Regions from separate parts of the Pseudomonas sp. Irchel 3A5 genome, predicted to be linked through region 1. Evidence: predicted binding sites of a transcription regulator. Region 1 holds the regulator's gene; each other region holds the start of a gene.
The links. Region 1 encodes FliA, which starts transcription of late flagellar genes. Its sites were predicted from a motif close to CTAAAGTTTNNNNNNNNNNNGCCGNTAA; they were not measured.

Region 1 (4,225 bases):
TTGCCATCAGTCATGAGTTGCCTGTGGCCTATCTGACTGATGGGCCTAGAATTCCTGATGATCTCCACATTCCGCGCAGGCACCAATTGGTGACGCGCGCGGTCAATGTGCAGATGCAAGAAGAGCCAAGCGAAGAGGCCATGGCGGATATGTTCGCCGACCTTTACCACAACCCCAACAAACGGGTCGGTTAAGTGAAGCGAACTATTCAGAGTTACCTGCATCGGTGGTCTGCCTGGCATTGCTCTTCATTGAGCGTGTCGCCCGCAATCTGGCTTCGGTCTACGCAAGACAAGGTAAACAATTAACATGGGCAGCATGCATCCCGTACAGGTGATCGCGGTGACCGGCGGCAAGGGTGGCGTCGGTAAGACTAACGTGTCAGTGAACCTTTCGCTGGCCTTGGCCGAGCTCGGCCGGCGCGTCATGCTGCTGGACGCCGACCTTGGCCTGGCGAATGTCGACGTCCTTCTGGGGCTGACGCCAAAACGTACCCTCGCCGATGTGATCGAGGGTCGTTGTGAGCTTCGCGACGTGTTGTTGCAAGGCCCGGGCGGGATTCGAATCGTGCCTGCTGCCTCCGGCACCCAGAGCATGGTTCATCTGAGCCCGGCGCAGCACGCCGGTCTGATTCAGGCATTCAGCGACATTGGCGACAATCTCGACGTGCTGGTCATCGACACAGCCGCCGGTATTGGCGAGTCGGTGGTCAGCTTTGTCCGGGCCGCTCAGGAGGTCTTGCTGGTGGTGTGCGATGAGCCCACTTCCATCACGGACGCCTACGCTCTGATCAAGTTGCTCAATCGCGATTACGGCATGAACCGTTTCCGGGTCCTGGCCAATATGGCCCAGAGTCCTCAGGAAGGGCGCAACCTGTTCGCCAAGTTGACCAAGGTGACTGACCGCTTCCTGGACGTCGCTTTGCAGTATGTCGGCGCAGTGCCTTACGACGAATGTGTGCGTAAGGCCGTACAGAAACAACGTGCCGTATACGAAGCTTTCCCACGCTCTAAATGTTCGCTGGCGTTCAAGGCCATTGCGCAGAAGGTCGATACCTGGCCGCTGCCTGCCAACCCACGTGGACATCTTGAGTTCTTCGTTGAGCGACTGGTTTACCAGACAACTGCAGGGCCTGTTCAATGACCGCGAGCGGCTATCAGATGTACAGCAAAGCGTCCCGAAACTCGCAATATGATTTGATCGAGCGGTATGCTCCGCTGGTCAAGCGCATTGCCTACCATTTACTGGCGCGCTTGCCTGCCAGTGTTCAGGTCGAAGACTTGATTCAGGCGGGGATGATCGGCTTGCTGGAAGTTTCCACCAAGTACGATTGCACCAAGGGTGCCAGTTTCGAGACGTACGCCGGGATTCGTATCCGTGGTGCGATGCTCGATGAAGTGCGCAAGGGCGACTGGGCACCTCGCTCGGTTCACCGCAATACGCGCATGGTCAGTGACGCAATTCGCTCAATTGAAGCAAAAACAGGCCGTGACGCTAAAGATCACGAGGTTGCGGCCGAACTCCAATTGAGTCTCGATGATTACTACGGGATTTTGAACGATACCTTGGGCAGTCGCCTCTTCAGTTTCGACGACCTTTTGCAGGACGGCGAACATGAAGGACTGCATGAGGATGGCGCAAGCGGTTCGCTTGAGCCGTCGCGCGACCTGGAAGATGAACGCTTCCAGGCTGCGTTGGCAGATGCAATTGCCAACTTGCCGGAGCGTGAACGTCTGGTTTTGGCGCTGTACTATGACGAGGAGCTGAACCTCAAGGAAATCGGTGAGGTCCTGGGGGTCAGCGAATCTCGAGTCAGCCAGTTACACAGCCAGTGCGCAGCTCGTTTACGAGGGCGTTTGGGAGAGTGGCGAGCGCGTTGACAAGTGGTACGTAATCCTTGGTGATTACGTGTTGCGTGTGAGCAGGCTGTGCAAAGCGTTACGTGGGACAGTGGACAAGGCTGGGGCCATACAGGCATTCGTACCACGGACTGTTAAAAGCAATAGCTTTCATGCAGTCCGTGGATTTGCTGTGCGGTTTCCATAGTTGTTGATTTACCAAGCCCGTCGTTTTCGTGCAGCCGATGTGAGCTGTGCCGGTATTGATTGAACAGCGCGTTCAGGTGCTGAACGCGTCAAAGACTGCTTGGAGGTCGAATTGGACAAGAACATGAAAATCCTCATCGTTGATGACTTCTCAACGATGCGGCGGATCATTAAAAACCTGCTGCGTGATCTGGGCTTTACCAACACGTCCGAAGCCGATGACGGGCTTACCGCGTTGCCAATGCTGGAAAGCGGTTCCTTTGACTTTCTGGTAACGGACTGGAACATGCCTGGCATGACTGGTATCGACCTGCTGCGTAAAGTGCGTGCCGATGAGCGCCTCAAGCACCTCCCGGTGTTGATGGTGACCGCAGAAGCCAAGCGCGACCAAATCATTGAAGCGGCTCAGGCCGGCGTCAACGGTTATGTCGTCAAGCCATTCACGGCTCAGGCGCTGAAAGAAAAGATCGACAAGATCTTTGAGCGCGTCAATAGCTGATGTATGCCGCGAGGGCTTTATGGAGAACAACGAAACGTCAATGGGCGAGTTTGAATCGACCCTGAAAAAACACGCAACCGAGCTGGTGGCGAGCCTTGAAAAAGGCCGTTTCGGCGACGCCGTGCAACTTATCCATGAGCTTAACCAGGCTCGGGATCGTGGCCTGTATCAGGAAATCGGCAAGCTGACCCGCGAGTTGCACAGCGCGATCGTCAACTTCCAGATTGACCCGAACATGCCGCAAGCCGAAGAGGTGTCCCAGATCACGGACGCCACCGAACGCCTGTCGTATGTCGTCAGGCTCACGGAAAATGCGGCTAACCGCACCATGGACCTGGTCGAAGAAAGCACCCCGCTGATGCACAGTCTGAACGACGAGGCCAAGGCCTTGAGCGCGGACTGGGGGCGTTTCATGCGGCGTGAAGTCAGTGCTGAAGAGTTTCGTGAGCTGGCGCGACGTGTCGATGGTTTCTTGACGCGCACCGAAAAGGATACCCATGAGGTTTCCTCCCACCTCAACGACATTCTGCTGGCCCAGGACTTCCAGGACCTGACCGGTCAGGTGATCAAGCGCGTCACGCAATTGGTCACTGAAGTCGAGAGCAATCTGCTGAAATTGGTGCTCATGGCCAGTCATGTAGACCGCTTTGCGGGCATCGAACATGACGACGAATCCATCCGCGCAGAAAAAGATCCAGAAAAACATATCAAACAGGGTGAAGGTCCGCAGATTCATGCCGATAAACGGGAAGACGTTGTGTCCGGACAGGACGATGTAGACGATCTGCTATCGAGCCTGGGCTTCTAAGTCTGGTCTGTTGACGGTTAATTTTAGGGAGCACCCCAATGAGCTTCGGCGCCGATGAAGAGATCCTTCAGGATTTTCTGGTAGAGGCCGGCGAAATTCTCGAGCAGTTGTCTGAACAGTTGGTCGAGCTGGAAAGCCGACCGGATGACGCAGATCTGCTCAATGCAATTTTTCGCGGTTTTCACACTGTAAAAGGGGGCGCCGGCTTCCTCCAGCTCCATGAGCTGGTGGAGTGCTGCCACATCGCCGAGAACGTCTTCGACATCCTGCGCAAGGGTGAGCGTCGCGTAGATTCGGAACTGATGGACGTGGTCCTTGAAGCGCTGGATGCGGTCAATGCGATGTTCAGTCAAGTGCGTGAGCGCAGTGAAGTGACTCCGGCAACACCGGAATTGCTGGCTGCCCTGGCGCGCCTGGCGGAGCCGGCATCGGCTGACGAAGCGCCTGCTGCTGACGTCGTGGAGGAGGCACCTGTCGAAGCTGTCGCCGAAGCGCCTTCCGACGAGATCACCGATACCGAATTCGAAAACCTGCTTGATTCGCTCAATGCAGCCAAGGAGCAAGCACCGGTTGCTGCTGCACCGGCTGCAACGGGCGTAGCCGCAACTGACGAAATCACCGACTCGGAATTCGAATCGCTGCTCGACCAGTTGCATGGCAAAGGTCAGTTTGCTCCCGACGTGGCACCTGCTGCCGCTGCGGTAGCGCCTGCACCGGCTGGCAAGGCTGAAAGCGGTGATATCACCGACGATGAATTCGAAGCATTGCTCGATCAATTGCACGGCAAGGGTTCGTTCGATGCCACCGCGGTCGCTTCCACAGCGGCTCCTGCCGTTGCGCCAGCGCCTGCTGCTGCCGGGGCTGCATCGGCTG
Region 2 (4,225 bases), on a different contig from region 1:
GCGCGTCTTATCCATCCCTGCAGTCCACTCGAAGTTGATCGCGCCGGGGATGTGTCCACCTTTGGCCGCGACGACTTTTTCGCCGGAATATTCAAGCGGGCCACGAGCGTCCCAGATTGCCAGATCGGCAGCGCCCAGGCGACTTTGCAAATACTCGCGTGTAGCAGTGGGTTCGTCATGCAGCTGCAGGTCAACCGGCCCGCCAGCCGAGGGGGGAACCGCTGTGGACAAGGGCAAGCCATCAGCCTGCCAGGCCAGGAGGCCGCCGTCGATATAGTGGTATTTGCTGTGGCCGATTACATCCAGTAACCAAATAAAGCGTCCGGCCCAGCCGCCGCCTTCGTCGTCGTAGACCACATACACCGCATCGGCGTTGTGACCCAGTTCGCCGAACAGCGCTTGCAGGTCTGCGTGGGCAGGTAGCAAACCCGGTGCTGGAGGCTGGCCCAACTGAGTACGTTTCGGATCGACGAAACGCGCGCCGGGTATGTGTCCGGCGTCATATCGGGCGCTACTGGTCAGATCCACCAGGATCAGTTCCGGAGCATCCAGGCGATCCTTCAGGTCGCTTGGCTCGATAACCAGCGGCAAGCCAGAGAAGACAGACATGTGCAGCCTCCAATTCAAAAAAAGAGGCGAATTGTAGCCCAGCTGTCAGGCTTTGCGACTACTAAAGCTTGTCAGCGCCCGCTCGATGCATTGGCAGGTTTTACCGAAAGCCTGCACCGAGGTTTCCGAAAACTGCCCGCCGCCCTGATCTGCCACCACCAGCATCAACACCTTATTGTTGCTGCTCAGAGATCGGATCAGCCAGTGTTTGCCTGGGAACAAAGCCCGCAGATTACCCGGCAGCAGAGCCGAGAATTGATCGATATTGGCGGGCGTCATGCGGAGCTGGGTGGGCTGAGCCAACAGACGTTGCAATACGGTGCTTTCCTTTATAGAGAGCGCCAGCGACGTCGTTTCAGCTCTCAACCCGGCGATCTGATGGACACGCAGCTGGGTACCGGTCTTGTCTGCCATCAGCAACATCACACGTTCCATGCCGCAGGAAACCAGAGCGTCCCGCGCCGTGGTGGTCAAGTGCATGGCGTTACTGAAGGGGCTCGGGTTGGCGAGCAAGTCGGCGCACAGCTTGCGCCAGCTCTGCAAGGCATCGGGCGAGGGTGGCGGCGCTGCTTGCAGCTTGCTGTGAATCCGGCGGGTTGCCCACGGCCAGATCAGCGCTTCGGCCGGGTGCCACAGGCTTGGGTCATTATGGTTGCGAGCGCTGCTGACTGCGTTCTGATGGGCCTGCTGCTGCACGCTGTCCATGGATTGCTGCAAGTACAGGCTGCTCATTAACTCCCAGCGCAGGCAGTGCGGGCTGTCCCATGCCTGTTGAGCGGCCAGCGCCAGGCCGTTGCCCAGCAGTACGGTATTGGCGGGTTGATTGAACCAGCGACGCAGGTTCGGATCGGCGTCCATCAATTGCTGCTGTTGCAATGGATCGTCATTAGCCCGCGCAATATGCAGCGCCTTGACCAATTGGCGTCGTTCGCTGATCAGCAGCTTGTAGCCTTGAGTCACCCATAAAGGCAGGCGCCACAAGGTGGCCAATTGCATGCAGAGCTCCAGCAGACTGACGCCAAACAGCTTTTTCTCCACTGCCCGGGAAGACTCACCTTTGTGGATAACCCGCAGTTCCCATTCTTCCAGCAATTTCGGGTGCGCCAGCGCTATTGGCCACAGCGGCGCCAGAAACAACAGGCTGCCCAGGTGGATATCCTGCCAGAGCCGCGCCAGGCGAGCCGCGAACAGTCCGTTGGCCTGCTGCGTAGCGTGCTGACTGATCAGTAGCAACTGGCGGAACGTGGCCGGAATCTTCTCGTTTTCCAGAGCGGGCAGGCGGTTGAGCAGCACCTCCGTACGCCCCAGGCCCAGACGAGTGATCGCCACTTCGAGGCTTTCAGCAGGTTCGGTCAGACCGGTGCTTTGATGGTTGGCTTCGCGCATCACGCTCAGGACCAGCGCCGGGCTGTCCTGCATCATGTCGGCGATGTCACGCAAAGAGCGGCGGCTATCATTCAGTGCGCTACGGACCTTATTGTGGCTGGGCAGAGGGACCGGCAATGCAATGCTGTCCAATTGCTTGAGCCACGCATCGAGCGTGTTCGGGACGGGAAGCTGTGGCGACGTTTCTGGAGGCATGCATCATGGCCCGTGCGACTGAAAATGTAGGCAGTGGACACTGCGAAATCAATGGGTAAGACCCTAATTTACGGGCCCCCGTTCACCGGTCAACTGGCTTTTCGATTTTTCTGGCTACAGTCTGGCCCACATATGCCGATAAGTAGAACAAGAGTTTCAAGAACTTCCGCGCATGTCCCTGAACCCGACTCAGTAAGTACTTTCTACCTATGGCTAAAATTATCGGCATCATCGTCGTCTTCGCGAGTGTTCTCGCAGGCTACGTACTTTCTCACGGTAAGATTGGCGCGCTGATCCAGCCTTTCGAGGTGTTGATCATCGGTGGTGCCTGTCTGGGCGCATTTCTGCAAGCCAACCCAGGCTACATGACCATGCACGTCATGAAGAAGTCGCTGAAGATGTTCGGTACGCGCTTCACGCACGCCTTCTATCTTGAAGTGCTGGGTCTGGTGTACGAGATCCTCAACAAGAGCCGCCGTGAAGGCATGATGGCGATTGAAGGGGACATCGAAGACGCTTCGGCGAGCCCGATTTTCGCCAAGTATCCCGGCGTGCTGAAAGACGAGCGCATGACGGCTTATATCTGTGATTACCTGCGTATCATGTCATCCGGCAACATGGCTCCTCACGAGCTGGAAGGCCTGTTTGACATGGAGCTGCAGAGCATCAAGGAAGAGCTGGGTCATCCATCCCACGCTGTAACCGGTATCGCCGACGGCCTGCCCGGTTTCGGTATTGTGGCGGCAGTACTCGGCATCGTGATCACCATGGCTTCCCTGGGTGACGGCGACAAGGCTGCCATTGGTAACCACGTGGGTGCTGCGCTGGTGGGTACCTTCCTGGGTATCATTGCCGCCTACGGTTTCTTCGGTCCTCTGGCGAGCTGCCTTGCCCACGATGCCAAAGAAGAGCTCAACGTCTATGAGGCCATCAAGGCGTCGCTGGTGGCATCGGCCTCCGGTATGCCTCCTTCGCTGGCTGTCGAGTTTGGCCGCAAGGTTCTCTATCCGGCACACCGGCCCAGCTTCAGTGAGCTGGAACAAGCGGTTCGCGGTCGCTGAGTCATGGAAAATAATCAGCCGATAATCATCAAGCGCGTAAAGCGCTATGAAGCCGGTCACCACGGTGGCGCCTGGAAAATCGCCTTCGCGGACTTTGCAACCGCCATGATGGCGTTCTTTCTGGTGCTCTGGCTGCTGTCTGCAGCAACCCCGGAGCAGTTAGTCGCTATCGCCGGTTACTTTAAAGACCCGGTCGGGTTCTCGGACAGTGGTTCGCCCTACGTGATTGATCTGGGTGGATCGCCGGAAATGTCGCCTGATCAGACCTTGAACCCGGAAATCAAGAACACCCCTACACCAGACACTGTGCCAATCGAAGCCGAGACGGCGGAGGCCAAGGCGGAAGAGGTCGAGCAAGAGCGTCTGGAGTTGTTGCTCCAGGAGTTGCAGAACAAGATCGAAGAGAATCCTGAACTGCTGAAATTCAAGGACCAGATCCATTTCGAGATTACTCAGGATGGTCTGCGGATCCAGATTACAGACGCTGATAACCGGCCGATGTTCGACCTGGGCAGTGCGCGTCTCAAGCCCTATTTCGAAGACATTCTGCTGGCCATGGCCGATACCATCAAAGCGGTGCCGAACAAAATCAGCATCAGCGGGCACACAGATGGCAAGCCTTATGTGGGTAACGGCGAGTTCGGTAACTGGGAGCTGTCGGCTAATCGGGCCAACTCGGCACGTCGAGCTCTGGTTGCCGGCACCTACCCGGAAAACCAGGTGGCGCGGGTAGTCGGCTATGCGTCGTCGATGCTGTATGACGGCGAGCATCCGCAAAGCCCGGTCAACCGGCGCATCGATATCATGGTCCTGACCAAGAAGGCCATGCAGCGTATTGAAGGCAGTCAGGTTTACAGGGGCGGCCAGGGCAAAGCCACGGGCACTGAGCCTGCACCGGCTGCGCCAGTCAATCCTAGAATCCAGCCGCCGGATGATCCACAGGCCTACGCCCAGCCGCACGAGATTCGGCAAAA
Region 3 (4,225 bases), on a different contig from region 1:
TCGCGGCACGTCTTAAGCTCGCGCCCAACACCGTGCGCAATCACGTAGCGACCATGTATTCCAAACTTGGTGTACACAGCCGCGCTGAAGCTATTGTCTGGGCAAGGGAGAGGGCACTCTTCACCAGTGATGGCCGCAAGCCACTGCACTAGATTGATGGTGCGAATGCACTAGTGCTACCAGTGCAAATTCGTCTGTTTATCTTGGCGCTGTTTTCTTTACCCTGACGGTCCATTTCTGGACCTTGTCAGGGGCAGCAGTTGCAGACTTTTAAGAGCTCGCAAGTACAAGGTGGCCGGCAATGAGCTGGCTGTCGCAGGTCCGTCAGGAAATCGAAGGCAGCTTTGAGCCCTTGGCATGCGAATGCGTCATCAGTGCAGACGCATCCCTCAGCGTACGCATTTATGATCGAGAATCAGGACGCGTTGACCTGATGGTCATCGGCATTGCGCTGGATCAGGTTAAAACCCAGCACGACGTGTTGGCGCTTATCAGCGAATTACGCGATGAGCTGGGCAGTGTCGGAATGAACCCACTTGATGTTGCTCCCTCTTCACAGGCTTGAGTTCCAGGGAATCGGTTCGCGATTGGGTTGCTGGTCAGTGGTACCCAAGCCGACCATCTCGTCATAGACCGCGGGCTGGACGAGGAACAGCGGTACTTCAGGCACGCCCTTCAGGTTTTTGCGTGCCTCTTCCAGTGACGCGATATGCAGCGTGCTGCCCTTGGCATCGATGATAGGGTGGGATTTGCCATCCTTCATCGCATGCATGACGTAGGACCCTCCCTCCATCGTGACCAGATGGACCGCTTCAATTTCGCCTTTCTTCACCTGATCAGCCAATTTACCCAGTTCCATGATATTACCTCTTGAACATTGGCGGACGATTGCCTGCCTGCTCAGGTTTGAGACAGATGCGCGGGTCAAGTTCGGACCTCGCCGATTAGTGGTCGTCAGTTGACAGCAATGCAGGGTTTGGAAAATTAAAAAGCTGACTGTTTGATCAGTTAAAGTTTTTATTACTTTTATTTTTTAGCGGCTTACGCACACACCCCAGCACAGATTTTTCTCGTCCCAATACATTGTTTCTTTCAGCCAGCTTTCAACGTGCCGAATAATTTAATACGGGTGAGGTGTTCCAACTAATGCGAGTAAACAGTGTGCTACTGCAATTTTTAAGATGGCCTCAAGCTTAATTTTTAATGGCCGATAGTTTCACATCGAATGCTAATAAATCTGAAACGGAAGCCTGTTAATGAGAAACCTCAAGGTATCGGTGCGCGCGACACTCAGCTTCATGTTTATCGCTTTTCTGTTGGTGGCCCTGGGGGGGATCTCCGTATGGAAAATGGGCGATATTCGCGAGATGGCTGCGGATCTGGAGAATGACGCACTGGCCAGTATCGTGGTTGCCGACCGGATCAACGCCGCCATGCTGCGCTTGCGTCTTGAGAACCGTCGACTGGTTTCCCAGACCGATCCCGAGGCTATCGCCGCAACCGTCAAAACCATCAACAACCTGCGTGACGAGCTAAGGAAGCAGATTCAGACTTACGCCCCTTTTGTTGCCAGCGACAGGGAAGGCCAGTTATTCAAAGCCGTTTCTGAAAACTCTGAAAAAATGCTGACCGCGTTCGATGGCGTTTCAGCCCTTGCAAGTCGAGGTGCAGCTGCCGAGGCATTGGCTTATATAGCCAGTAACGTAACCCCCGTGACGCGACCTCTGGAAGAAGCAGTGGCCGGGCTTGTCCAGATGAATATTGAAGAGGCGGGCGAAGCAGGTAAAGCGTCCGAGGCGTCTTATCAAAGTGGCTTGATGTTTGTCATTTTCATAATTGTCGCCGCCGCATTGGCAACTATCGCGCTAGCGGTCTTGTTTACTAAAAGTATTGTTGTGCCTTTGCGCGACATGTTGCGGGTCAATGACATGATCGCCAAAGGTGATCTGCGCACCGTTATTACAATCAATGGCAAGGACGAGTTCGCCGACCTTCTGCGCTCCACCCAGCAGATGCAGAACAACCTGCGCGACACCATCAAGCTGATTGGTGATTCAGCCACTCAACTGGCCTCGGCATCTGAGGAGATGAATGCTGTCACTGAAGAGTCCAGCAAAGGGTTGATGCGTCAGAACACCGAAATCGATCAGGCGGCGACGGCGGTCAATGAAATGACTGCGGCTGTTGATGAAGTCGCCCGTAATGCGGCTTCGGCGTCTGACGCTGCCAAGGCTTCTGATCAGGCAACCCGCACAGGCGCTTCGCGGGTTACCAGCACCGTCACTGCCATCGAGAGACTCAGTCAGACCGTGCAGAACACCAGCGGTGACGTGCAGCGTCTGGCGGTACAGTCCAAGGACATCAGCAAGGTGCTGGACGTGATCCGCACCATTGCCGAGCAGACAAACCTGCTGGCCTTGAACGCAGCCATCGAAGCGGCGCGGGCAGGGGAGCAGGGTCGAGGCTTTGCTGTCGTCGCCGACGAGGTGAGGGCGCTGGCGCATCGTACTCAGACGTCCACGCAGGAAATCGAGCAAATGATCGGTGACATTCTCAAAGGCACCGAGCAGGCCACCAAAGCCATGAGTGAGAGCTGTGAGCAGGCGCAAGGTACATTGGGTGTGGCTCATGAAGCGGGCGCGGCGCTGACATTGATTGCCAAAGCCATCAATGAAATCAACGAAATGAATCAGATGATCGCCACCGCTTCGGAGCAGCAGGCCCAAGTGGCTCGTTCGGTAGACGGCAACCTGATGAGTATTCGTGACCTGTCCATCCAGAGCGCGACGGGCGCTCATCAGACCGCAGCGGCGAGTTCCGAGCTGTCGCGTCTGGCGGCTGACATGAACAGGCTGGTGGGACGGTTCGCCCTGTAATTTTTCAGGCTGGGAAAGCTGTAGCGACGCAACAGTCGCTACAGCGCGTTCGGTCGGTGTTCATGATCCCTGTTTCTCATACGCTGCACGCAAGCGCTCACGGATATTACTCAAGTGGCGACGCATTGCGGCCTTGGCACCGTCTGAGTCCCGGTTGGCAATGGTGGCATAAATGTCGTGATGTTCCTGACGCAGCCTGGCGCTGTAATCCTTGATGGCCGTGTTGGCCAGCGCTGCCGAGTTGAGGCGGTTACGCGGAATGAGCGTCAGGCCCAGATGTTCGGTGATATCAGCGAAGTAGCGATTGTCGGTGGCCAGGGCAATTTGCTGATGAAAATCAAAATCAGCGGCTGCCGCTTCGGCCCGGCTCACAGTCGGGTCCTCAATGATGCTTAGCGCCTGTCGCATACGCGCCAGTTGTTCCTCGGTTCTGCGCAGGGCGGCGAAGCCCGCAGAGTCGACTTCGATCCCGATACGTAACTCGATGACTGCCATGACGTCGCTGAGCGTGCGGTCTGCCTGAGGATCGATTTGATCGACTCGCTGCCGAACCACAAACGTTCCGATGCCGTGTCGGGTTTCCACCAGTCCGTGGGATTGCAGGTGCGAAATAGCCTCGCGCACTACCGTACGACTGACGCCGTGCTCCTGGGTAATGTGTTTTTCCGGCGGGAGCTTGTCACCGACCTTGAGCTGACCGTCTTCAATCATGCTGGTCAGGATGTTGACCAGCGCCAGTGTCAGATTACGCGGACGTCTTATGGACGGATCGCTCTCTGCCGGTTCGAAAATCGGGGTGGGATTCATGGTGTTCCACCTGAGGAAATACGTGCCTTGCAGGGTGCCGAAGGATCTTTCCGGGCGCTGCGCAGCTCTCTATATAAAACTCTTCAGATAAACAAATGGCGCGGCTTTTGGGCCGCGCCATTTCTTCTCACAGAGACCTGACAGATGTCAGTCTCAAGCGATTGGCTGATCGCTCCACTCGCTGTTCACCAGGCGCTTGAGGCCCAGCGGGTTGGCGTTTTGCAGCGCTTCTGGCAGCAGGCTGTCAGGGTAGTTCTGATAGCAGACCGGACGCAGGAAGCGATCGATGGCCAGCGTGCCCACAGAGGTGCCGCGAGCATCGGAAGTCGCCGGGTATGGGCCGCCGTGGACCATGGCTTCGCAGACTTCGACGCCGGTCGGGTAACCGTTGACCAGGATGCGGCCGACTTTCTCTTCCAGCACCGGCACCAGCCATTGGTACTTCTGCAGATCGCTCTGTTCGCCGATCAGGGTGGCAGTCAGTTGACCGCGAAGGGCTTGCAGCGCGCTTTTCAATTGCGCGTCGTCAGCGACTTCGATCA
Region 4 (4,225 bases), on a different contig from region 1:
CACAGCGCAGCATGTCGGTGGCTTGCTCGATAATCAGCCCGAGCAGGCGCTTCGGCTGCCCGGCATCAGCCTGATAATGCACCAACACCAGGCGCGTGCTGGTTCGCGACTTGGCGATCTGGCCGAAAGCCAACGCCGCAAGGTCAATCACGGGGATCATATCGCCGCGATGGGCCAACACCCCCGCAACCCACTGCGGCGCCTGGGCAATGACCTTGAGCGGCAGGCGCGGCAGCACTTCGGCGATTTGCAGCGCCTCCAGTGCATAGCGCTCATCGCCGATACGAAACAGCAGGAACAGCTTGTTTTTCGGCACCACCGAGGAGCTGCCGCGACTGACCGGTTGATCGCTCATGGTCAGTACTCAGACTTTGAAACGCGAAACGCCGCTGCGCAGACCGACCGCCACCTGACTCAACTCATCAATGGCAAAACTGGCCTGACGCAAGGACTCCACCGTCTGGCTACTGGCATCGCCCAATTGCACAAGCGCCTGATTGATCTGCTCGGCACCGGTGGCCTGGGCCTGCATGCCTTCGTTGACCATCAACACTCGAGGTGCCAACGCCTGCACCTGATGAATAATCTGCGTCAACTGTTCGCCCACCTGAGTGACTTCGAACATACCGCGGCGGACTTCCTCGGAGAACTTGTCCATGCCCATCACGCCGGCAGACACCGCCGACTGGATCTCACGGACCATCTGCTCAATGTCGTAAGTCGCCACGGCCGTCTGGTCAGCCAGACGACGCACTTCTGTCGCGACGACGGCAAAACCACGGCCGTACTCACCGGCCTTCTCCGCTTCAATAGCGGCGTTGAGCGACAGCAGGTTGGTCTGGTCAGCGACCTTGACGATGGTCACGACCACCTGATTGATGTTGCCAGCCTTCTCATTGAGGATCGCCAGTTTGGCGTTGACCAGATCCGCCGCGCCCATCACCTGGTGCATGGTGTCTTCCATACGTGCCAGGCCCTGCTGACCGGAACCGGCAAGGATCGAAGCCTGATCAGCAGCACTGGTCACTTCGGTCATGGTGCGAACCAGATCCCGGGAAGTGGCAGCAATTTCCCGGGACGTCGCGCCAATTTCAGTAGTAGTCGCGGCGGTTTCGGTAGCCGTGGCCTGCTGCTGCCGGGAAGTGGCAGCAATCTCGGTGACGGATGTCGTGACCTGTACCGAGGAGCGCTGAGCCTGGGAAACGAGGCCAGTCAGCTCGGTCATCATGTCATTGAAACCGGTTTCCACTGCGCCGAATTCGTCTTTGCGATCCAGATTGAGCCGTTTGCTCAAGTCGCCGGTGCGCATGGTTTCCAGGATGCTGACGATGCGCTGCATCGGCGACATGATCGAACGCATCAGCAACAGTCCGCATGATGTCGCAGCGATAATCGCGATGAGCAGAGAAAGCCCCATGCTGATTTTTGCGCCGGTAACAGCGACGACAATTCGGTCCGTCGCGTCATCAGCTACTTTTTTGTTGATGACGATGATGTCGTTAAGTTGCTTACGACCCAGCGTCCAGACTGGTCTGGTCTGATCGTAAAACTCGGTCTTGGCTTTTATATAGTCGCCGCGCTGGAAACTGGTATGCACGTCATTGAGCAGGCGCGTGTAAGTCTCACGCTGCCGCTCGAAGTCAGTGAAATTCGCGCGGTCGTTATCGTCAAAGATGGTTTGCTTATAGTTGTCGACCTGCTGTTGAAGGCGCGCCTCGAAATCCTTGAACTGGTCTTTTTCCGGGCCGGTCAACTCACGCCCCTCCCCTTCACCGATCAGCTCAAGAGTCCGAATGTAACTTTCACCCCAAGCGCTGCGCAGCAGGGTGCTGTAGTACACGCCTGGAAGTGCATCGAGGCGAACTTCTTCTTCACTGGACTGAATGGATAGCAGGCGGGAAAACGACACGATAACCATCATGAGCATGATGGCGATAATTACGGCGAAACTCGCCAAGATCCGTTGGCGTAAGGTCCAGTTCTTCACGGTCATCCCTCAAGAGTTCAACACCGGACTTCACGCCGGGTTCAAGAAGCGGACCGATGAGCGGCCCAACGCGGCCTGAGTATAGCCCAGGCTCTGACGAACTAAGGGGGTTGTTTCAGAGATAAATTAGGGTTATTCCCACGAAATCCAGAGAATTTTCTTACAGGCCTTGGGTATTCGGATGAGTGCAGGGGTTAGATGTGGTGTTGCAGATGGGTGGTTGGGCCAGCTTTACGCAGGAACTGTGGGAGATTCTATGTCTCCTCACAAACCCGAAGATTGATCGCAACCCCGTAGGACCGGCTTCAGCCGCGAGGGCAATAGTCCTGGGGATGGATTTTTAGCGGATGTACTGACGTCCTCCCGGCTAAAGCCGGTCCTACGAGAGCGCGCAGGAACTGTGGGAGCGAGGCTTGCCCGCGATACATGAGACGCGGCTGAAAGGCATACCGCGTTGTCATTTGCTGCGAGCAAGCACAACCGACTGCTTTTAAACCTGCGCCTGACGCACCTGTATTTCCAGCTCAGCCTTCAATGCAGGTGCCAGCTTCAGTTGACGGGCCAGTTCGTCCAGATACACACGCTCCATGAACTGTTCTTCGTCCACCATCATCACACTGGCAATATACATTTCTGCCGCCATCTCCGGCGTTTTCGCGGCACGCGCGACTTCGACCGGGTCCAGAGGCTTGTGCAGTTCGGCGTGCAGCCATTGCTGCAACTCCTGATCACCGGTCAGTTTGGTAAATTCACCTTCGATCAGCTCACGTTCACGCTCATCGACATGACCATCGGATTTGGCTGCGGCGACCAATGCGCGAAGGATTGCCTGACTGTGCTCCTCGACTTGCTCCGGTGGCAGACGGTCAATGGTCTGTGGCTCGCCCTGCCCGGCCAGGCCCTGCTTGGCCTGCCAGTTGCCATACGCCTTGTACGCAATAACACCCAGGGCGGCCAGGCCACCATAAGTCAGCACTTTGCCGCCAATTTTGCGCCCGCCCTTGCTGCCCAGCAGAAAACCCATGGCGCCGGAAGCCAGGGCACCACCGCCCGCACCTGACAACAGGCTGCTCAAACCACCGCCACCAGCACCGCCCAACAAACCACCCAGGCCGCCCGCAGCAGAGGATTTCTTGCCGCCTTGCTGATGCCCGGCACCACCGGCCTTGTTCTGCAACATCTCCTGGCCGGATTTAAGAAGTTGGTCGAGTAAGCCACGCGTGTTCATGGAAAGCCTCCACAGACTTTTTCATTCGATTGGGTACACGGCAGAGTAAAACGAAGTGTGTCATGGCTGGAGAGTCGGAGTGCTTCCGGATGTTGCAACGAAGACGTGGGACCGGCTTTAGCCGGGAAAGCGGTATGTCCACCAATACAAATGTACCGGCGGTACTGGCCCTTTCCCGGCTAAAGGCGGTCCCACGCCATCATGCTTGCGGGCAAGCACCGACGCCCATCACACACTAATCCCGCAAATCAGACTCATGGATCGGCTGATCACGATGGGTAGCACGCTGATACTGCGCAGGCCAGGTTGCCTTGCGGCCGCCGAGGTCATCATCGGCATGCAACGGCCAGTAAGGATCACGCAGCAGTTCACGGGCGAGAAGGATGATATCGGCCTGCCCGGTGCGCAGGATGTGCTCGGCCTGAGCCGGTTCGGTGATCATGCCCACGGTGCCCGTCGGCATCTCCGACTCCTTGCGAACCCGTTCGGCGAAGCGCGTCTGATAACCCGGACCCACAGGGATTTCAGCATTGGCTGAAGTGCCGCCCGACGACACGTCGATAAGGTCAACACCCAGCTCTTTCAAGCGGCGCGCCAGTTCAACGGTTTCATCCGGGTTCCAGCCATCTTCCACCCAGTCAGTGGCGGACACTCGCACAAACAAAGGCAACTCTTCAGGCCAGACCGCACGTACAGCTTGAGTCACTTCAAGCGTCAGGCGAATACGATTTTCAAATGAACCGCCGTATTTGTCCTGACGCTGATTGCTCAGCGGCGACAGGAACTGGTGCAACAGATAACCGTGGGCGGCATGGACTTCCACGACCTTGAACCCGGCCGTGAGCGCCCGCTTTGCAGAGGCCACGAAGGCTTGAATGACGTCCTGAATCTGCGCCTCGCTCAATTGCACCGGCGCCGTGTGCTTGGGATCGAAGGCAATCGGCGATGGCCCCCAAGGAGTCCAGCCGCCTTCTTCGGCTTTGATGCTGCCCGACTTGCCCAGCCACGGC

Region 2: motA (flagellar motor stator protein MotA) is a predicted target of FliA. The motif match lies at 2,305-2,332, and genes of this name have one in related genera.
Region 3: CKW31_RS19490 (methyl-accepting chemotaxis protein) is a predicted target of FliA. The motif match lies at 1,187-1,214, and genes of this name have one in related genera.
Region 4: CKW31_RS10775 (methyl-accepting chemotaxis protein) is a predicted target of FliA. The motif match lies at 2,045-2,072, and genes of this name have one in related genera.

Annotation. Positions count from the first base shown of each region.
Region 1 is NZ_FYDU01000013.1:210,956-215,180, reverse strand. Features, by position in the region: gene flhF (flagellar biosynthesis protein FlhF) at 1-194, shown strand, start outside; gene fleN (flagellar synthesis regulator FleN) at 310-1,143, shown strand; gene fliA (RNA polymerase sigma factor FliA) at 1,140-1,880, shown strand; gene CKW31_RS21470 (chemotaxis response regulator CheY) at 2,170-2,544, shown strand; gene CKW31_RS21465 (protein phosphatase CheZ) at 2,564-3,352, shown strand; gene CKW31_RS21460 (chemotaxis protein CheA) at 3,391-4,225, shown strand, end outside.
Region 2 is NZ_FYDU01000001.1:49,852-54,076, reverse strand. Features, by position in the region: gene rhdA (thiosulfate sulfurtransferase) at 1-609, opposite strand, end outside; gene CKW31_RS00215 (HDOD domain-containing protein) at 655-2,190, opposite strand; gene motA (flagellar motor stator protein MotA) at 2,400-3,251, shown strand; gene motB (flagellar motor protein MotB) at 3,255-4,225, shown strand, end outside.
Region 3 is NZ_FYDU01000012.1:10,097-14,321, forward strand. Features, by position in the region: gene CKW31_RS19475 (helix-turn-helix transcriptional regulator) at 1-152, shown strand, start outside; gene CKW31_RS19480 (DUF1652 domain-containing protein) at 302-565, shown strand; gene CKW31_RS19485 (DUF6482 family protein) at 554-859, opposite strand; gene CKW31_RS19490 (methyl-accepting chemotaxis protein) at 1,257-2,876, shown strand; gene CKW31_RS19495 (FadR/GntR family transcriptional regulator) at 2,937-3,683, opposite strand; gene CKW31_RS19500 (aldehyde dehydrogenase (NADP(+))) at 3,837-4,225, opposite strand, start outside.
Region 4 is NZ_FYDU01000005.1:372,273-376,497, reverse strand. Features, by position in the region: gene CKW31_RS10780 (chemotaxis protein CheW) at 1-355, opposite strand, end outside; gene CKW31_RS10775 (methyl-accepting chemotaxis protein) at 365-1,987, opposite strand; gene CKW31_RS10770 (tellurite resistance TerB family protein) at 2,478-3,215, opposite strand; gene CKW31_RS10765 (NADH:flavin oxidoreductase/NADH oxidase) at 3,451-4,225, opposite strand, start outside.